DNA from 3 places in the Streptomyces erythrochromogenes genome. Region 1 is predicted to be linked to each of the others. Evidence: predicted binding sites of a transcription regulator. Region 1 holds the regulator's gene; each other region holds the start of a gene.
The links. Region 1 encodes HrcA, which represses chaperone genes, less so after heat shock. Its sites were predicted from a motif close to TTNGCACTCNGNNNNNCNGAGTGCNAA; they were not measured.

Region 1 (6,902 bases):
TGCGGGCAGGGGCGCGAGGTCATGACCTGGCCCAGGAAGGACCGGGTGACCTGCGAGACCTCACCGCGGCCGCGGCACATGTCACACGTCTGCGCCGAGGTGCCGGGGGCTGCGCCCTCGCCGGAGCAGGTGGTGCAGACGACGGCCGTGTCGACCTGGATGTCCTTGGTCGTCCCGAAGGCCGCCTCGTCCAGCTCCAGGTCGAGGCGGATCATGGCGTCCTGGCCGCGCCGGGTCCGCGAGCGCGGGCCGCGCTGCGAGGCCTGGCCGAAGAAGGCGTCCATGATGTCGGAGAAGTTGCCGAAGCCGCCCGCCCCGAAACCGCCGGCTCCGCCGCCGCCCGAGGAGGACAGCGGGTCGCCGCCGAGGTCGTAGACCTGCTTCTTCTGCGGGTCCGACAGCACCTCGTAGGCCGCGTTGATCTCCTTGAAGCGCTCCTGCGTCTTCGGGTCCGGATTCACGTCCGGGTGGAGTTCACGCGCGAGGCGCCGGAAGGCCTTCTTGATCTCGTCCTGCGATGCGTCGCGGCGCACGCCGAGAACGGCGTAGTAGTCCGTGGCCACTTACGACTCCGCCAGGATCTGTCCGACGTAACGTGCCACTGCGCGTACCGCTCCCATCGTTCCGGGGTAGTCCATGCGGGTCGGTCCGACCACGCCGAGTTTGGCGACGGATTCGCCGCCCGAACCGTAACCGACCGAGACGACCGACGTGGAGTTGAGCCCCTCGTAGGCGTTCTCGTGCCCGATCCTTACGGCCATTCCCGACTCGTTGGCCTCGCCGAGGAGCTTGAGGAGCACGACCTGCTCCTCCAGCGCCTCCAGCACCGGCCTGATCGTCAGGGGAAAATCGTGTCCGAAGCGGGTGAGATTGGCGGTACCGCCGATCATCAGCCGCTCCTCCGCCTCCTCGACCAGGGTTTCGAGGAGCGTCGAGAGGACGGTGGAGACGGTGCCCCGGTCGTCGGCCTCGAAGGACTCCGGGAGGTCCTGGACGAGCGGGGGCACATCGGTGAAGCGCCTGCCGACGACCCGGCTGTTGAGCCGGGCCCGCAGGTCGGCGAGCGAGGCCTCGCCGAAGGGGCTCGGACAGTCGACGAGCCGCTGCTCGACGCGTCCGGTGTCCGTGATCAGGACGAGCATCAGGCGCGCGGGGGCGAGCGAGAGCAGCTCCACGTGCCGGACGGTCGACCGGGTCAGGCTCGGGTACTGGACGACCGCGACCTGACGGGTGAGCTGCGCGAGCAGCCGCACCGTGCGGCCGACGACGTCGTCGAGGTCGACGGCCCCGTCGAGGAAGTTCTGGATGGCCCGGCGCTCGGGCGACGACAGCGGCTTGACCCCCGCGAGCTTGTCGACGAAGAGGCGGTAGCCCTTGTCGGTGGGGATCCGGCCGGCGCTGGTGTGGGGCTGGGCGATGTAGCCCTCTTCCTCCAGCACCGCCATGTCGTTGCGCACGGTGGCGGGCGAGACGCCGAGCCGGTGCCGCTCGGTGAGCGCCTTGGAGCCGACCGGCTCTTCCGTCCCGACGTAGTCCTGGACGATGGCGCGCAGCACTTCGAGTCTGCGTTCGCTGAGCATCGCGCACACCTCCAGCGTGATCCGTTGCCGTGTTCTGACGTGTTCTGGCGTTCGCTGGCACTCTGTACGTCCGAGTGCCAGAGAGCCCCCGCTCAGTGTACGGCCGGGTAGTAAGACCCTGGCAAGGGAGGCCCGCCAGGGTAGCGTCGCGGCATGGACGTACGTTGGGAAGAGGCGGGCTGGGAACGGCTCACCGGAAGGGCCGGCCGGCGGCGTCTGCCGGTGTGGGACTGCACGGTGGGGCTGGTGGTGGGGGACGAGTCCGTCCTCCTGGTCGATCCCGGCTCGTGCGTGCGCGAGGGTGCCGAGGTGCGGGCCGAGGCCGAGCGTCTGACGGGCCGGAGCGTGACCCATATCGCATTCACGCACGGCCACTTCGATCACGTACTGGGCGCGGCCGCCTTCCCCGGGGCCGAGGTCTTCGGGGCGGTCGGGCTGGCCGCGCTGCTCGCCTCGGGCCGCGAGGAGCTGCGCGGGGACGCGGTGCGGCACGGGCTCGCAGAGGCGGAGGCGGCCGAGGCGGTGGACCTGCTGGTGCTGCCCGGCCATCACGTGTCGGGCGAGTGGACCCTGGAACTGGGCGGGGTGCAGGTGCTGCTGGCCAACGTGGGGCCCGGGCACACCGGGCACGACCTGGCCGTCTTCGTCCCGGGCGAACGCGAGACGGTGTTCTGCGGGGACCTGGTCGAGGAGTCGGGCGAGCCGTTGGCTGGCCCGGACGCGGTGCCCCGGCAGTGGCCCGCCGCCCTGGACCGCCTGCTGTCGCTGGGCGGCGAGGACGCTCTGTACGTGCCGGGTCACGGAGCGGTGGTCACCGCGGAGTTCGTGCGTGCGCAACGCGCCACACTGGCGGCCCGTTCCGGCGTGTCGGAGGCGGGAGGCGCGCGGCTCTCCTAGTGTCGGCCGGATGCGCGAGTACTCCCCCGACCTGACCCCGCAGTGGAAGCGACCCAAGGCCGTGCCGGAGGTCGCCGCGGAAGCGGACCTGGTGGTCGAGGTGGCGGGTACGGACTTCTGCGGCGCGGTGGTGGCCTGCGAGGCCGGCACGGTGACCCTGGAGGACCGTTTCGGCAAGCGCCGGGTGTTCCCGATGGAGCCGCGGGGCTTCCTGCTGGACGGCGCGGTGGTCACCCTGGTCCGGCCGCCCCGGGGCCCGTCGGCGCCGTCGCGTACGGCGTCGGGGTCGATCGCCGTCCCCGGCGCGCGGGCGCGGGTGGCCCGGGCGGGCCGGATCTACGTCGAGGGCCGGCACGACGCCGAGCTGGTGGAGCGGGTGTGGGGCGACGACCTGCGCATCGAGGGCGTGGTGGTCGAGTACCTGGAGGGCGTCGACGACCTCCCGGCGGTGGTGGCGGAGTTCGGCCCGACGCCGGACGCCCGGCTGGGGGTGCTGGTGGACCACCTGGTGCCGGGCTCCAAGGAGTTCCGCATCGCCGCCTCGGCCGCCGCGACCTCGCCTGACGTGCTGGTGGTGGGCCACCCGTACGTGGACGTCTGGCAGGCGGTGAAGCCGTCGGCGCTGGGCATCGCAGCGTGGCCGGTGGTCCCGCGCGGCCAGGACTGGAAGACGGGCGTCTGCCGGGCCCTGGGCTGGCCGGAGAACACCGGCGCCGCCTGGCAGCACATCCTGTCCCGGGTGGGCTCCTACAAGGACCTGGAGCCGACCCTGCTGGGCCGCGTGGAGGAGCTCATCGACTTCGTCACGGGTGACGGTGAGGCCTGACGCCCTCGAAGGTTGCGAAGTCGCTCGTCTCCGGCTCGATGCCGAGCAGTTCCAGCGGCAGCGGCTCGCCGAACCTCGAGACCCGCTGGGAGCGGTGATCGGCGTCGTCACCCCTGCCGGCCGGGATCGTCATCGCGATCCAGGACCACCGGGTCGGGCACGGGCTCGCTCGCCTCGTCGACGACGTCGACGACCTGGCTCTGGAGCCGTGCCCACCGCTTCCGCGGAGACCCGGGGGTACTCACCCCTCCGGGTGATCAGTCGACCAGGTCCCGGACCACCGCGTCGGCCAGCAGCCGCCCGCGCAGGGTCAGCACGGCCCGCCCGGCCTCGTAGGGCCCCGCTTCCAGGAGCCCATCGGCGAGGGCCTTGCGGGACGAGGCGAGGCCGGCCGGGGCGAGCAGGGAGAGCGGGACTCCGTCCACGAGTCGCAGCTCCAGCAGGATCCGCTCCACGCGGCGGTCCTCCTCCGAGAGGAGCTCGCGCCCCGCACCCGGGGAGCGCCCCTGTGCGAGGGCGGCGGCGTAGGCGCCGGGGTGCTTGACGTTCCACCAGCGCACCCCGCCCACGTGCGAGTGCGCGCCCGGCCCGGCGCCCCACCAGTCGGCGCCGCGCCAGTACAGCTCGTTGTGCAGGCAGCGGCCGGCCTCCGAGGTGGCCCAGTTCGACACCTCGTACCAGGCGTACCCGGCCTGGGCCATGACCTCGTCGGCGATCAGGTAGCGGTCGGCGTGGACGTCGTCGTCGGTCATGGGGACCTCGCCGCGGCGGATCCGGCGGGCCAGCTGCGTGCCCTCCTCGACGATCAGCGCGTAGGCGCTGACGTGGTCCGGGCCGGCCCCGAGGGCGGCGGCGAGGGAGTCGCGCCAGTCCTGGTCCGTCTCGCCCGGCGTCCCGTAGATCAGGTCGAGGTTGACGTGCTCGAAGCCGGCCGCGCGGGCCTCCGCCACGCACGCCTCGGGGCGTCCGGGCGTGTGGGTGCGGTCCAGGACCTTCAGGACGTGCTGCTTGGCGCTCTGCATGCCGAAGGAGATCCGGTTGAAGCCGCCGGCGCGCAGCTCGGCCAGGTACGCCGGGTCGACGGACTCCGGGTTGGCCTCCGTGGTGATCTCGGCGTCGTCGGCCAGGCCGAACTCGTCCCGGATCGCCGCGAGCATCCGTACGAGGTCCCCGGCGGGCAGCAGCGTCGGCGTGCCGCCGCCGACGAAGACGGTGCGGACGGCCCTCGGGTCGTCGCCGAGCACCTTCCGCGCGAGCCGGACCTCGTCGATCAGGGTGTCGGCGTAGTTCTCGCGGGAGGCGAGGACGCCTCCGGTGCCCCGCAGCTCGGTGGCCGTGTAGGTGTTGAAGTCGCAGTACCCGCAGCGCGTGGCGCAGTACGGGACGTGCAGGTAGAACCCGAGCGGCCGCTCCCCCGCGCCTGCCAGGGCGTGCGACGGCAGCGAGCCGTCTTCGGGCATGGGTTCACCGTCGGGGAGTGCGGAAGGCATACCCCCATCATCCCGCACCCGGCACACCCCCGGCCGCCGGGCCGCACCGGTCGTGCGCTCCCGAGCCCCCGGGGGCGCGGGGTGTGCGGGGTGTGGCGGGGAGTGCGGGGCGGGACGCCGCCCCGCCCCGCCGGGCCCGCGGCAGGCGTCAGGCCTCGCGGGACCCCTCGTACATCTCCTCGATCAGGTGCTTGAACTCACGCTCGACCACCGGCCGCTTCAGCTTCAGGCTGGGGGTGAGGTCGCCGTGCTCGACGTCCAGGTCGCGCGGCAGGATCCGGAACTTCTTGACCGTCTGCCACCGCTGGAGGCCCTCGTTCAGGGTCTGGACGTAGGTCTCGATCAGCCGGTCGGTCTCCGGCGCGGCCAGGACCTCCTTGTACGTCCTGCCCTCCAGCCCGTTCTCGGCGGCCCAGCCCAGGATCGACGGCTCGTCGAGCGCGATCAGCGCCGAGCAGAAGTTCCGGTCGGCGCCGTGCACGACGATGGTCGACACGTACGGGCAGATCGCCTTGAACCGGCCCTCGATCTCCGCCGGGGCGACGTACTTGCCGCCCGAGGTCTTGATCAGGTCCTTCTTGCGGTCGGTGATGCGCAGGTAGCCGTCAGGCGAGAGCTCGCCGATGTCGCCGGTGTGCAGCCAGCCGTCGGACTCCAGGACCTCGGCGGTCTTGTCCGGCTGGCCGTGGTAGCCCTGCATGATGCCGGGGCCGCGCAGCAGGACCTCGCCGTCGTCGGCGATGCGGACCTCGGTGCCGGGGAGCGGCTTGCCGACCGTGCCGGTCCGGTAGGCCTCGCCGGGGTTCACGAAGGAGGCCGCGCTGGACTCCGTCAGGCCGTAGCCCTCCAGGATGTGGATGCCCGCGCCGGAGAAGAAGAAGCCGATGTCGGGGGCCAGGGCGGAGGCGCCGGAGACGGCGGCGCGCAGCTTCCCGCCGAAGGCGTCGCGGAGCTTGGAGTAGACGAGCGCGTCAGCGATCTTGTGCTTGGTGGTGAGGCCGAAGGGGGCGGTCGCCCGCCCGGTGCGGCGGTAGTTGTCCTGCGTGACCTTGGCGTACTCGCGGGCGACGCCGGCGGACCACTGGAAGATCTTGTACTTGGCGCCGCCGGCGGCCCGGGCCTTGGCGGCCACGCCGTTGTAGACCTTCTCGAAGATGCGCGGGACGGCGGCCATGTAGGTCGGCTGCACGATCGGCAGGTTTTCGATGATCTTGTCGATGCGGCCGTCGACGGCCGTCACGTGACCGGCCTCGATCTGGCCGGAGGTCAGCACCTTGCCGAAGACGTGGGCCAGCGGCAGCCAGAGGTACTGGACGTCCTCCTTGCCGATCAGGCCGGTGGCCACCATGGCCTTGGCCAGGTACGACCAGTTGTCGTGCAGCAGCCGCACGCCCTTGGGGCGGCCGGTGGTGCCGGAGGTGTAGATGAGGGTGGCGAGCTGCTCGGAGGTGATGGACGCGATGCGCTCGTCGACGGCGTCGGGGTGCTTGGCGAGGTACTCCTTGCCTCTCGCCTCCAGGTCGGCCAGGGAGAGCACCCAGCCCTCCGGGTCGCCCTCGGCGGCGACCGCGTCGCCGGCCTCAAGGACCACGACGTGGCGCAGGCCCGGCAGGTCGGCGCGGCGCTCGCGCGCCTTCGCCAGCTGCTTCGCGTCCTCGGCGATGAGCACCCGGCTCTCGGAGTCCGCGAGGATGAACGCCGACTCGTCCGCGTTGGTGCTGGGGTAGATCGTGGTGACCGCGCCGCCGGCGCACATCACGCCGAGGTCGGAGAGGATCCACTCGACCCGGGTGTTGGAGGCGAGGGCGACGCGCTGTTCCGTTTCGAGGCCGAGGGAGATCAGTCCGGCCGCGATGGCGAAGACCCGCTCGGCGGCCTGGCTCCAGCTCAGCGACTTCCAGTCGTCCGGAGCGCCCTGACCGCCGGCCGCGGGCACCGGATACCGGTAGGCCTCGTCGTTGGGCGTCGCTGCGACGCGCTCGCGGAAGAGCACCGCCACCGTGGGCGGGCGGTTCTCGAGATAGGCCTGTGTGTCGCTCACGACATCCTCCGGACCGATCCACGCGGCAGCGCGTGGGCGTGGGGCGCTGGGGGCGCTTGGGACTGGCG
Region 2 (6,902 bases), 920 kb from region 1:
AGGCCAGCAGGCCCCGCAGGATGTTCTTCGACAGCTCGGTCCGGTCCACCCGGGCGATCGTCCTGCGGCCCGCGACCTCCGCCCGCAGCTGCGCCAGCTTCTCGTCCACCTCGGGCCGGTGCGCGAGCGCCCGCAGCTCGTCGGCGTCCACGCCCAGCGGGAACACGGCCACGCGCCGCGCGTCGTCCGGCTGCGCGGCGCCCGCGAAGGCGTCGGCCCAGGCCCGGGTGTGGAAGCCCACCACGTCGGCGCCGAGCATGCCCCACAGCAGCTCGCCGCGGATGTCCTGCGGGAGCATGTCCAGGAACTCCCGCGAGGCCCACGGCGTGTGCGTGAAGTGCGCGATCCGCAGGTCCGGCCGCAGCTCCCGCAACTGCCCCGGGACCAGTGCCAGGTGGTAGTCCTGCACCAGCACGCGGGCCCCCTGCGCCGCCTCCTCGGCGAGGGCGCGCGTGAAGGCCTCGTTGTACGCGACGTACGAGGCCCAGCGGCGCCGGAACGCCGCGTCGAAGACCGGTTCGCGCGGCACGTCGTAGAGGTGGTGGTGGGTGAACCACAGCACCGAGTTCGCGATGCCGTTGTACGCGTCGTCGTACATCGTGGGATCGATGTCCAGCATCCGGACGCCCGGCTCGGAGACGTCCTGCCGGACCGCCTCCCGGTCCGCGTCCGACAGCGCCGCGCAGATCCACAGTGCCCCCGGCTGCTCCGCGAGGGCCGCCGAGAGTCCGGAGACGAGACCGCCCCCGCCGCGCCGGGCACTGAGCGTGCCGTCGTCGGAGAGGGCGTAGGAGAGCGGGCCGCGGTTCGCCGCGACGAGTACCTGAGAAGCCATGCGCCGAACCTAGCCCGGCCCGCGCTCGCTCAAACGTATGGACACGGTCATGCCACGTGGCGCCGGCCGTACTCCTTCACGCCTAGCATCGGCGGCCGCTCCTCGGTGTCCACGGCGTACGTGCGCGGCACGAAGCCCTCCGGGCCCCGCTCGAACTGCGTCAGCTCCGGCCGTACGAGGTGCCCGCGCGAGAGCCGTACCTGGGCCGTGCGGTAGATCGCCGCGGCCATCCGGCCCAGCGCCTGACCGTCCTGATGGCGGTGGAGGCGTACGCCCACGTCCACCTGGGCGAGCGCGTCCAGGCCGACCGTGTGCAGTGCGTCGACCAGCAGGCCCAGCTCGACGCCGTAGCCGACGGGGAACGGCAGCCGCTCCAGCAGGGAGCGCCGTACGGCGTACTCGCCGCCCAGCGGCTGGACGAAGCCGGCCAGCTGCGGCCAGTGGAGGTTCAGCAGCGGGCGGGCGACCAGCTCGGTGACCCGTCCGCCCTGGCCGGGGGCGTCTCCCAGCGGCCGGTCGTACATGGCCTTGACGAACTGCACGCCGGGGTCGGTCAGCAGCGGGCCCACGATCCCGGAGACGAAGGAGGCCGAGAAGTCCCGCAGGTCGGCGTCGACGAAGCAGACGATGTCGCCGGTGGTGGCCAGCAGCGAGCGCCACAGCACCTCGCCCTTGCCGGGCAGCGCCGGGACCCTCGGCAGGATCTCGTCGCGGTGCACCACGCGGGCGCCGGCCTTCGCCGCCACCTCGGCGGTCCGGTCGGCCGAACCCGAGTCGATCACGACCAGCTCGTCCACGAGCGGGACCGGCAGTCCCTCGATCAGCTCACGCCGGACGACCTCGACGATCGCGCCGACCGTCGCCTCCTCGTCCAGCGCGGGCAGCACCACGCTGACCGTGGTCCCGGCCGCCCGTTTGAGGTCGAGCAGCTGGTCGAGCGGTCGGTCGGCGGCGGACCAGGAGCGGTCGGCCAGCCATCGCTCCACCTCTTCCAGCACCCTCAGCACTCCCTGCTCGTCGGCGTTATCGGCCGTTATGTGATCCATCTCGCGGTTCGGACGGCTGTCTCAACCGCCCGCCCCTTCGGTTACAGTCTTGAACAACGCGAAGGACCACCGCATGCCGGGGTCCCCCGCGTACAAACGCACCGGCGCGCCACAGAGCGCGTGTGCCGGTGCCATACCGCTCATCCAGAGGGGCAGAGGGACACGGCCCGTTGAAGCCCCGGCAACCCTCCAGTCGGTTCTCGCGATCGCGCAGCAGCGCTCGTCAGCGAGGTCCCCGGCTAGGGAAGGTGCCAATTCCGTCTCATGGCGAAATGCGCCATGGGGAAGATGAGGAGAAAGGGCCTCGCCATCATGGCTGCACAGACTGTCGCCACCTCTGTCGATCTCGGACCTGCCACGGGCCTTTCCTGTCGCGAGTGCGGTACCCGCTTCGAACTCGGTCCCATCTTCGCGTGCGCCGAGTGCTTCGGACCCCTGGAAGTCGCCTACGAGCTCCCCACCGGTGACCCCGAGGCCCTGCGCGCCGCGATCGAGGCCGGCCCGAACAACATCTGGCGTTACGCGCCGCTGCTGCCCGTCCCCGCGGACGTGGCCTCCAAGCCGAGCCTGAACCCCGGCTTCACCAAGCTCGTCGACGCGGCCAACCTGGCCAAGGAGCTGGGCGTCACCGGCAAGCTGTACGTCAAGGACGACTCCGGCAACCCGACGCACTCCTTCAAGGACCGCGTCGTGGCCATCGCCGTCGAGGCCGCCCGCGCCTTCGGCTTCACCACCCTGTCCTGCTCCTCCACCGGCAACCTGGCCGGCGCCGTCGGCGCCGCGGCCGCCCGGGCCGGCTTCCGCTCCTGCGTGTTCATCCCGCACGACCTGGAGCAGGGCAAGGTCGTCATGGCCGGTGTGTACGGCGGCGAGCTGGTCGGCATCGAGGGCAACTACGACGACGTCAACCGCTTCTGCTCCGAGCTCATCGGCGACCCGCTGGGCGAGGGCTGGGGCTTCGTCAACGTCAACCTCCGCCCGTACTACGGCGAGGGCTCCAAGACCCTGGCGTACGAGATCTGCGAGCAGCTCGGCTGGCAGCTGCCCGACCAGATCGTCATCCCGATCGCGTCCGGCTCGCAGCTGACGAAGATCGACAAGGGTCTGCAGGAGCTCATCAAGCTCGGCCTCGTCGAGGACAAGCCGTACAAGATCTTCGGCGCCCAGGCCGAGGGCTGCTCCCCGGTGTCGACCGCCTTCAAGGCCGGTCACGACGTGGTCCGTCCGCAGAAGCCGAACACCATCGCCAAGTCCCTCGCGATCGGCAACCCGGCGGACGGCCCGTACGTCCTGGACATCGCGCGCCGCACCGGCGGCTTCGTCGAGGACGTGACCGACGAGCAGGTCGTCGAGGCCATCAAGATCCTCGCGCAGACCGAGGGCATCTTCGCCGAGACCGCGGGCGGCGTGACCGTCGGCGTGACGAAGAAGCTCATCGAGAACGGGCAGCTCGACCCGGCGCTGACCACCGTCGTCCTCAACACCGGTGACGGCCTCAAGACCCTGGAGGCGGTGGCCGCGGACAGCGGGCAGACCGCCACCATCCGCCCCAGCCTGGACGCGTTCCGCGCCGCCGGCCTGGCCTGACCACATCTCCTCACTCCCGGAAAGGCAGTAGCGCCATGAGCGTCAACGTCCGCATCCCCACCATCCTGCGCACCTACACCGGCGGTCAGGCCGAAGTCCCGGCCGAGGGCGCGACCCTCGCCGAGGTCATCGAGTCCCTGGAGAAGAACCACCCGGGCATCGCCGCGCGCGTCCTGGACGACCAGGGCAAGCTCCGCCGGTTCGTGAACGTCTACGTCAACGACGACGACGTGCGCTTCGAGGGCGGGCTGGCGGCGGTGACGCCGGACGGCGCCGGCGTCTCGATCATCCCGGCCGTCGCGGGCGGCTGCTGACCCTCCCGGTAAACCGAAATTACCCCCTCCGCTAAAAGCGGAGGGGGTAATTCTGCTTGATTGGGCACGGTAGAGTTGGGGAAGTCCCCTCCGCTGGACTTGCCCGCTGCATATGAACGGGTCGCGTGAGGGTCGACATCGGGTCAATGTGCAGGTGCGGTATGGGGCTTTGGCGAAATTTGCCAGGCCCGAGTTGCCCTGGAATATGCCAAATTTTCACTCTATTTCAATGTTTCTCGGTGTCCAGAATTCTCGTCGGATTGACCTGTTGCAGACAGCACTCGCGCAGATACATTCAGCCTCGGTCGACGCGTTCCGACGCAAGTTCTGACCCGGGAACGCGAAGTGCGTTCCCGCGCAAGGGCCAGTAATAGGGGAGTTAGGCATGGCTCAGGGCACCGTCAAGTGGTTCAACGCGGAGAAGGGCTACGGCTTCATCGCGGTCGACGGTGGTGCGGATGTGTTCGTCCACTACAGCGCCATCCAGATGGACGGGTACCGCACCCTTGAAGAGGGTCAGCGGGTCGAGTTCGAGATCTCGCAGGGCCAGAAGGGTCCGCAGGCGGACATGGTCAAGCTCGCGCTCGGCTAGTCCTGGAGCATCGACCACAGACGCTCGGTCTTCCGTCGAAGACCCGGAAGACCTACGAGGGGCCCACATCCCGGACACGGGATGTGGGCCCCTCGCGTGTCACCTGGGCCTTCGTCGAAGCCGCTTGCACTCCAGGGGGTCGAGTGCTAATCATTGGCGTTAGCACTCTCCGAGTGAGAGTGCTACTGAAACGAGGACCGGGTCGGTGAGGCCCGCAGGGTCCGGTGGGAAGGAACCGCCGGGCACGCAGGCCGTCCGTCGCGGGCGCGGGCGCGGTCCTGGGAGCAATCCACCGCTGTCCGGGAGGACCACTTCAGATGGCCAAGATCATTGCGTTCGACGAGGAGGCCCGCCGCGGCCTCGAGCGTGGGATGAACCAGCTCGCCGACGCCGTCAAGGTCACCCTTGGCCCCAAGGGTCGCAACGTCGTCCTTGAGAAGAAGTGGGGCGCCCCCACGATCACCAACGATGGTGTCTCCATCGCCAAGGAGATCGAGCTCGAGGACCCGTACGAGAAGATCGGCGCCGAGCTGGTCAAGGAAGTCGCCAAGAAGACGGACGACGTCGCCGGCGACGGTACGACCACGGCCACCGTCCTGGCCCAGGCGCTCGTCCGCGAGGGCCTGCGCAACGTGGCCGCCGGTGCCAACCCGATGGCCCTCAAGCGTGGTATCGAGAAGGCCGTCGAGGCCGTCTCCGCCGCCCTGCTCGCCCAGGCCAAGGACGTCGAGACCAAGGAGCAGATCGCTTCGACGGCCTCCATCTCCGCCGCCGACACCCAGATCGGCGAGCTCATCGCCGAGGCCATGGACAAGGTCGGCAAGGAAGGCGTCATCACCGTCGAGGAGTCCCAGACCTTCGGTCTGGAGCTGGAGCTCACCGAGGGTATGCGCTTCGACAAGGGCTACATCTCGGCGTACTTCGCCACCGACATGGAGCGCATGGAGTCGTCCCTCGACGACCCGTACATCCTGATCGTCAACTCCAAGATCGGCTCGGTCAAGGACCTGCTGCCGCTCCTGGAGAAGGTCATGCAGTCCGGCAAGCCGCTGCTGATCATCGCCGAGGACGTCGAGGGCGAGGCCCTGTCGACCCTGGTCGTCAACAAGATCCGCGGCACCTTCAAGTCCGTCGCCGTCAAGGCCCCGGGCTTCGGCGACCGCCGCAAGGCCATGCTCGGTGACATCGCCATCCTCACGGGCGGCACGGTCATCTCCGAGGAGGTCGGCCTCAAGCTGGAGAACGCCGGTCTCGACCTGCTCGGCCGCGCCCGCAAGGTCGTCATCACCAAGGACGAGACCACCATCGTCGACGGTGCCGGTGACAGCGACCAGGTCGCCGGTCGCGTGAACCAGATCCGCGCCGAGATCGAGAACTCCGACTCGGACTACGACCGCGAGAAGCTCCAGGAGCGCCTCGCGAAGCTGGCCGGCGGCGTGGCCGTCATCAAGGCCGGTGCCGCGACCGAGGTCGAGCTCAAGGAGCGCAAGCACCGCATCGAGGACGCCGTCCGCAACGCGAAGGCGGCCGTCGAGGAGGGCATCGTCGCCGGTGGCGGCGTGGCCCTGCTGCAGGCCTCCGCGGTCTTCGAGAAGCTGGAGCTCGAGGGTGACGAGGCGACCGGCGCCAACGCCGTGAAGCTCGCCCTGGAGGCCCCGCTCAAGCAGATCGCCGTCAACGGTGGTCTCGAGGGTGGCGTCGTCGTCGAGAAGGTGCGCAACCTTCCGATCGGCCACGGCCTGAACGCCGCGACCGGCGAGTACGTCGACATGATCGCCGAGGGCATCATCGACCCGGCGAAGGTCACGCGCTCCGCGCTGCAGAACGCCGCGTCGATCGCCGCGCTGTTCCTGACCACCGAGGCCGTCATCGCCGACAAGCCGGAGAAGGCTGCGGCCGCTCCGGGCGGCATGCCGGGCGGTGACATGGACTTCTGATCGACCTGTTGGTTGATCGGCTGTTCTCGAACGAGGGCGGCACCCCCCGCGGGGGGTGCCGCCCTCGGGCGTTCCCGGCCGGTGTGGCCCGCTCGATCATGATCGTCCCCGTATTCCTCCGGATGGGCCCGATCGGGCGGTGAAAACCGCTGGCCGGGGTGGGCGGGGGCGTGTGAACGTACGGCCATGGGGAACTCCGTCGCTCATCCCGTGCTGCGCACCGCCGATCCGGCCGAGGCCTATGCAAAGGCGCGACATCTGTGCGGGCTGCTGGCCGAGAGGTACGCGCAGGTGTACGTGGGCGCCGTGGCGCTGACGGTCGCGGACCTGCGTCGGCTGGCGGGGCTGCTGCCGGATGCGATCCACGACTACGTGGAGGGGCGCAGCGATCCGGTGACGGGCGAGACCCTCTACTTCGCTCTGGACGTGGCGACGGCCGCCGACACCGAGCTGACCGCAGAGCTTCCGCTCTATTGCGCCGTGGAGGAGCTGCCGGGCGGGGTCCGCGACGAGGACTTCGTCCGGGCCGTGGGCGCCGGGCCGGCTTCGGTGCGGTGGGAGGGGTGCTGGCCCGACGAGCCCGAGTTCGGC
Region 3 (6,902 bases), 2.0 Mb from region 1:
CGGCGGCGACCACCAGGCCGTCTACGCGTACGCCCGCGAGGACCTGGACCTGTGGGAGCGGGAGCTGGGCCGCGAGCTGCCCGGCGGGCTCTTCGGCGAGAACTTCACGACGTCCGGCATCGACCTGAACACCGCACGGCTCGGCGACCGCTGGCGGGTCGGCGCGGACCTCGTCCTCGAAGTGGCCTCGGCCCGCATCCCGTGCCGCACCTTCCAGGGGGCGCTGGGCGAGGCGGGCTGGGTCAGGCGGTTCACCCAGGAGGCCCGGCCGGGCGCGTACCTCCGGGTGATCCAGGAGGGTTCCGTCTCCCCCGGCGACAGCATCGAGATCATCCACCGGCCGGACCACGACGTGACGGTGCAGCTCTGGTTCCGCGCCTTCACCACCGAGCGCACGCTGCTGCCCAGCACCCTGGCCGCGGGTGCGGCGATGGAGCCCGAGGCGCACGAGACCGTGCGCCGGTACGTGGAGAAGTACGGGACCGGGGCCGGGGCGCGATAACGCTGTCATCCGGGGCGGCTAGGTTGCGCCTATGACGACTGCGTTGATTACGGGATCCACGGCGGGCATCGGCGCCGCCTTCGCCCGGCGGCTGGCCGCCCAGGGGCACAACCTCGTGCTGGTGGCGCGCGACGCCAGGCGCCTCGGCGAGCAGGCCACGGAGCTGCACGACCTGCACGGCATCGAGGCCGAGGTACTGGTCGCCGACCTGTCCACCGAGGGGGGCATCGCGTCGGTCGAGAAACGCCTCGGCGACCGCACCCACCCCGTGGACCTGCTGGTCAACAATGCGGGCTTCGGCAACAAGGGCCGCTACCTCGAGGTCTCCATGGCCGACGAGCTGACCATGCTCAAGGTGCACGTCGAGGCGGTGCTGCGGCTGACCTCGGCGGCATCGGAGTCGATGCGCTCGCGCGGCCGCGGCGGCGTGATCAACGTGGCCTCGGTGGCCGCCTTCGTACCCCGCGGCACGTACGGGGCCAGCAAGGCCTGGGTCGTGCAGTTCACCCAGGGCGCGGCGCGGGACATGGCGGGCTCCGGGGTCCGGCTGATGGCGCTGTGCCCCGGCTTCGTGCGGACGGAGTTCCACCAGCGCGCCGGCATGGGCACGGACAACATCCCCGGCTGGATGTGGCTGGACGCCGACAAGCTGGTGGCCGCGGCGCTGGCCGACCTGGCGCGCGGGAAGACGGTGTCCGTCCCGGACCCGCGGTACAAGGCGCTGATGGGCGTGGTGAAGCTGACGCCGCGCGGGCTGCTGGGCGGGGTGTCCTCGCGCACGGGCCGCAAGTACGGGCCCCAGTAGCGTTCGTGACCCGCCGGTAAGCCTCCGTCGAAGCCCCCACCGAAACCGCCAAACGGGCGAACTCTCCCTAAACTGGACATGTCCCATCTCCAGAGGGAGGCGACGCGATGACATTCGTACAAGTGATCGATTACGAGACGACGCGGTTCGATGAGATGAACGCGCTCATCGACCGCTGGGCGGAACAGAGCAGCGGCAGGCGCACCGCCACGCACACGATGATCGGCCAGGACCGCGAGGCCCGGAACCACTACGTGGACATGGTGGAATTCGCTTCGTACGAGGAGGCGATGAGGAACTCTCAGCTCCCCGAGACGGACCGGATGTTCCAGGAGATGGTGTCCCTCTGCGAGGGGATGCCGAAGTTCATGAACCTCGACGTCGTCCGCGACGAGCACCTCAACAAGCAGCTCGCGAACCGGGTGTTCCAGGAAGCCGCCATGGCCGGCGACATGAGCGTCCTCGACGAGTGCTTCGCGGTGAACTACATCGACCACGACGCCAGCAAGGAGGAGTCCACCGTCATCGGACGCGAGGGCATGCGCTCGGACATGGAGACGTGGCGCGCGGCCTTCGACATGACCTTCGAGCCGACGGCCCAGGTGGCCGAGGGCGACATGGTCACGACGGTGTGGAACTGGCGCGGCGCCCACAAGGGAGAGTTCATGGGGGTCGCACCGACCGGGAAGACGTACGAGATGTCCGGGACGACGACCTTCCGGTGCCAGGACGGAGAGATCACCGAGGGCTGGTGGCACTACAACCCCGGAGCCCTGCAACGCCAGATGGGCGGGACCGGAACGCCCTACGGAACCTGAGGCCCGAACACGGGGAAGGCCCCGCTCCGCGACTGCGGAACGGGGCCTTCGACGTGGAGCGCGATCAGTGGCTGTGGCCGTGACCGTGGCCGTGACCGGCGTCGCCCTCGTCCTCCGCCGGCTTCTCGACGACCAGGGTCTCGGTCGTGAGCAGCAGGGAGGCGATGGAGGCGGCGTTCTCCAGCGCGGAACGGGTGACCTTCACCGGGTCGATGACGCCGGCCTTGACCAGGTCGCCGTACTCGCCGGTGGCGGCGTTGAAGCCCTGGCCCTTGTCGAGCTCGGAGACCTTCGAGGTGATGACGTAGCCCTCGAGGCCCGCGTTCTCGGCGATCCAGCGCAGCGGCTCGACGGCGGCGCGGCGCACGACCGCGACACCGGTGGCCTCGTCGCCCGACAGGCCGAGGTTGCCCTCGAGGACCTTGACGGCGTGGACGAGCGCGGAGCCACCGCCGGAGACGATGCCCTCCTCGACCGCGGCGCGGGTCGCCGAGATGGCGTCCTCGAGACGGTGCTTCTTCTCCTTGAGCTCCACCTCGGTGGCGGCGCCGACCTTGATGACGCAGACGCCGCCGGCGAGCTTCGCCAGGCGCTCCTGCAGCTTCTCGCGGTCCCAGTCCGAGTCCGTGGACTCGATCTCGGCCTTGATCTGGTTGACGCGACCGACGACTTCCTCGTGGCTGCCGCCACCGTCGACGATGGTCGTGTCGTCCTTGGAGATGGTGACGCGGCGGGCGGAGCCCAGTACGTCCAGACCGGCCTGGTCGAGCTTGAGGCCGACCTCTTCGGCGATGACGGTGGCACCGGTGAGGGTGGCCATGTCCTGCAGCATCGCCTTGCGGCGGTCACCGAAGCCCGGGGCCTTGACGGCCACCGCGTTGAAGGTGCCGCGGATCTTGTTGACGACGAGGGTGGAGAGCGCCTCGCCCTCGACGTCCTCGGCGATGATCAGCAGCGGCTTGGAGCCACCCGCCTGGATGACCTTCTCCAGCAGCGGCAGGAGGTCCTGGATGGAGGAGATCTTGCCCTGGTTGATCAGGATGTACGGGTCGTCGAGGACGGCCTCCATACGCTCCTGGTCGGAGACCATGTACGGGGAGAGGTAGCCCTTGTCGAAGGCCATGCCCTCGGTGAACTCCAGCTCCAGGCCGAAGGTGTTGGACTCCTCGACGGTGATGACACCGTCCTTGCCGACCTTGTCCATCGCCTCGGCGATGAGCTCGCCGACCTGCGAGTCCTGCGCGGAGAGCGCGGCCACGGCGGCGATGTCGGACTTGTCCTCGATCGGGCGGGCGGTCGCGAGGAGCTCCTCGGAGACCGCCTTGACCGCGGCGTCGATGCCCTTCTTCAGGGCGGCCGGGGAAGCACCCGCGGCGACGTTGCGCAGACCCTCGCGGACCAGCGCCTGGGCCAGCACGGTGGCGGTGGTGGTGCCGTCACCCGCGATGTCGTTGGTCTTGGTCGCCACCTCCTTCACGAGCTGCGCGCCCAGGTTCTCGTACGGGTCGTCCAGCTCGACCTCGCGGGCGATGGTGACACCGTCGTTGGTGATGGTGGGGGCGCCGAACTTCTTGTCGATGACGACGTTGCGGCCCTTGGGGCCGATCGTCACCTTGACCGTGTCGGCAAGCTTGTTGACGCCGCGCTCGAGGGCGCGACGGGCGTCCTCGTCGAACTTCAGGATCTTCGCCATGGGAGCGGTTCAGCCCTCTCGAAAACTCGGGTTTAACGAGCTACGCCCCTCGCCGCCCGGCAATCAGCGGGGTGACCAGGGGCGTAGCTCAAAGCAGTGCTGTGAAGCGAAATTACTTCTCGACGATCGCGAGCACGTCGCGAGCCGAGAGGACGAGGTACTCCTCGCCGCTGTACTTCACTTCGGTGCCGCCGTACTTGCTGTACAGCACGATGTCGCCGACGGTGACGTCCAGCGGGAGACGCTGGCCGTCCTCGAAGCGACCCGGACCGACCGCGAGGACGACGCCCTCCTGGGGCTTCTCCTTCGCGGTGTCCGGGATGACCAGGCCGGAGGCCGTGGTCTGCTCGGCGTCGAGCGGCTGGACCACAATGCGGTCCTCAAGCGGCTTGATGGCAACCTTGGAGCTGGCGGTCGTCACGATCCGACCTCCCCCTTCGGAGATCCGGGGTTAACTGTCTGAGGTGGCGACCAGGTCGATCCGTCGTCGCGGGTGCCGGACCTGCCTGTCGCTGTGTTGGCACTCACCTGGGGTGAGTGCCAGGTGCGAGACTATTCCGGCGATTAGCACTCGGTCAAGCGGAGTGCCAATTCCCGACCCCCGGGCGTTGCGCGGAGCCCGACCCGATCCCCGAAAACTCCCTTACGCGCACACGTTCGAGATCAGTACTGTCCCGGACATGACCAGGACAAACTCCGGTGTGCGGTGGGTGCACGCCGTCCCGATCGCCATCGGGCTCGCCGTAGGGATCTGGATGTTCCACGCGGCCGTACCGCGGCTCATCACCCAGCTGACGGGTGTGGACGGCAGGTTCAGCGCGGAGCGGTGCGTGTGGGGTGAGCCGGATTCCGATGGGGACCGCACGATGACGTGCGCGGGATCCTTCACCGCCGCCGACGGATCGTTCACCCTCCCCGGGATCAGGATCGACGGCGTCTTCGACGAGCGGCCGCAGGCGCCGGTGGCCGCCCGCGTCAGCGGACCCGAGGCCGACCAGGCCGTACAGATGAGCATCCTCACCTCCCTCGCGCCCATGGGCCTGGGCCTGACCGCCTTCGCCTTCCCGGCCTGGGCGTTGACGGCAGCCGCCCGCGACATCCTGTCCCCTGCGAGGCGCTCGGCAGCGTGAATCCGCCCCGTTCCCGCACGAGGGCCTGCTCGGCCCCTGCGGGTACGCCACGCCACCGCTCCGAAACAGGGGCATCCCCCTGCGTGTCCGCGGCCGAGGGGAGTGGGGACGTGCCGGGGTGTCCCCGCAGGACGAGCGCGCGACCACCGGGTACGGCCGAGACACCCCGCACGCGCCGAGCCGAGGAGACACTCCGGCGGCGGCCCCGCTCCCCGACCGGACCGACCCCGCCGCGCCGCCCGCAGGGCACCCCGCGCCACGGACCGACCGATCCGACCCGGCCGAGCCGGAACGAGCCGCACCGCCGAGCCGCCCGCAGGGCCGCCCGCAGGACACCCGGTTCGGGCGGTATGTGACGCTTGAGCCGTGCGCATCCTCGTGGTCGAAGACGAAGAGAACCTCGCCGAGTCCCTGCGGTGCGGCCTGTCCGCCGACGGACACCTGGTCGACGTCGCGCACGACGGCCACCGCGGCCTGGACCTCGCCCTCGCCGGCGGCCCGTACGACGTCGTCCTGCTCGACCTGATGCTCCCGGGTCCCGGCGGCCACGCCATCTGCACCCGCATGCGCTCCCACGGCGACACCACCCCCGTCCTGATGCTCACCGCCAAGGACGGCGAGTACGACGAGGCCGAGGGGCTGGACGCCGGCGCCGACGACTACCTCACCAAGCCGTTCTCCTTCGTGGTCCTGGCCGCCCGGATCCGGGCGCTCGCCCGCCGCGCCGGAGCCTGCGACCGCGGCACCCTGCAGGCCGGCGACCTCGTCCTGGACCCGCGCGGCCGCCGCTGCCGCCGCGGCGACCGGGACATCGAGCTCACCGCCCGCGAACTCGGCGTACTCGCCTGCCTGATGGAGCAGCCCGGCCGCGCCGTCGCCAAGCAGGACATCCTGGACGAGGTCTGGGACACCCCGCAGGACATCGACCCGAACATCGTCGAGGTGTACGTCTCCTCGCTGCGCAAGAAGATCGACGCCCCCTTCGGCCGCCGCTCCATCCGCACCGTCCACGGCACCGGCTACCGGATGGCCCCCGACGGTGGCTAGCCGACCCGGGATCCGGGCGCGCACCGCCGCGGCCGCAGCCCTCGCCATGGCCGCGGTACTGGCCGCCGGCGGGCTGTGGCTGCACTCCCTGCTGCGGGCCAACCTCCTCGACAACACCACCGGCCGCACCGAACTCGCCGCCCTCAGGGCCGCCGCCCAGCTCGACGCCCGGACCCCGCCGCCGCCCGGCGGGCGGCTGCCCGCCCCCGAGAACGGCGTGGACCTGGTCCTCGTACGGGACGCAGCCGGCCGGACCGTCGCCGCGACCGGCGGCGACCCGCGGCACACCCCCGACCTGGACGGCGCGCCGCACCCCGGCCCCGGGGAGGACTCCCGCTCGGCCGTACTCCCGCCCGAGCACCCCGGCGGGCACCGGCGCGCGGTGGTCGCCGTCGCGGCGCCCGGAGGGCACACGGTGTACGCAATGACCGTGCTCGGCGACGTCGACGACGCGACCCGGGCCGTCGCCGCCGGACTGCTGGCGGGCGCTCCCCCGCTGATCGGCTTCGCCGCGGCGCTGGCCTGGTGGGTGACCGGCCGCGCGCTGCGCCCGGTGGACGCCATCCGCACCGAGCTGGCGTCGGTGACCGCCAGCGAGCTGGACCGGCGGGTCCCCGACCCCGGCGGGGCGGACGAGATCGCGCAGCTTGCCCGGACCGTCAACGCCACCCTCGACCGGCTGGAGCGCTCCGACGCCCGGCAGCGGCAGTTCACCGCGGACGCCTCGCACGAGCTGCGCAATCCGCTGGCGGCCGTACGGTCCCGGCTGGAGGTGGCGCTGGCGGCGGACCGCCCCGACCGCGAGTCGGTCGTGGCCGCGCTGGCCGAAACCGACCGGCTGCAGCGGATCGCGGCGGACCTGCTGCTGCTGGCCCGCCTCGACGGCGGGCCGCCGCCCCGGACCGAG

Region 2: groL (chaperonin GroEL) is a predicted target of HrcA. The motif match lies at 4,534-4,560, and genes of this name have one in related genera.
Region 3: groES (co-chaperone GroES) is a predicted target of HrcA. The motif match lies at 4,383-4,409, and genes of this name have one in related genera.

What each region holds. Positions count from the first base shown of each region.
Region 1 is NZ_CP108036.1:5,499,304-5,506,205, reverse strand. Features, by position in the region: gene dnaJ (molecular chaperone DnaJ) at 1-563, opposite strand, end outside; gene hrcA (heat-inducible transcriptional repressor HrcA) at 564-1,580, opposite strand; gene OHA91_RS25100 (MBL fold metallo-hydrolase) at 1,734-2,477, shown strand; gene OHA91_RS25095 (DUF3097 domain-containing protein) at 2,488-3,303, shown strand; gene OHA91_RS25090 (hypothetical protein) at 3,281-3,436, opposite strand; gene hemW (radical SAM family heme chaperone HemW) at 3,561-4,793, opposite strand; gene OHA91_RS25080 (AMP-dependent synthetase/ligase) at 4,942-6,834, opposite strand.
Region 2 is NZ_CP108036.1:4,584,055-4,590,956, forward strand. Features, by position in the region: gene OHA91_RS20910 (alpha,alpha-trehalose-phosphate synthase (UDP-forming)) at 1-835, opposite strand, end outside; gene OHA91_RS20915 (glucosyl-3-phosphoglycerate synthase) at 883-1,833, opposite strand; SAM riboswitch class I at 2,019-2,176, shown strand; gene thrC (threonine synthase) at 2,194-3,468, shown strand; gene OHA91_RS20925 (MoaD/ThiS family protein) at 3,504-3,782, shown strand; gene OHA91_RS20930 (cold-shock protein) at 4,168-4,374, shown strand; gene groL (chaperonin GroEL) at 4,692-6,311, shown strand; gene OHA91_RS20940 (hypothetical protein) at 6,498-6,902, shown strand, end outside.
Region 3 is NZ_CP108036.1:3,467,433-3,474,334, forward strand. Features, by position in the region: gene OHA91_RS15480 (MOSC domain-containing protein) at 1-502, shown strand, start outside; gene OHA91_RS15485 (SDR family NAD(P)-dependent oxidoreductase) at 534-1,307, shown strand; gene OHA91_RS15490 (ester cyclase) at 1,415-2,125, shown strand; gene groL (chaperonin GroEL) at 2,190-3,818, opposite strand; gene groES (co-chaperone GroES) at 3,931-4,239, opposite strand; gene OHA91_RS15505 (hypothetical protein) at 4,499-4,948, shown strand; gene OHA91_RS15510 (response regulator transcription factor) at 5,315-5,995, shown strand; gene OHA91_RS15515 (sensor histidine kinase) at 5,988-6,902, shown strand, end outside.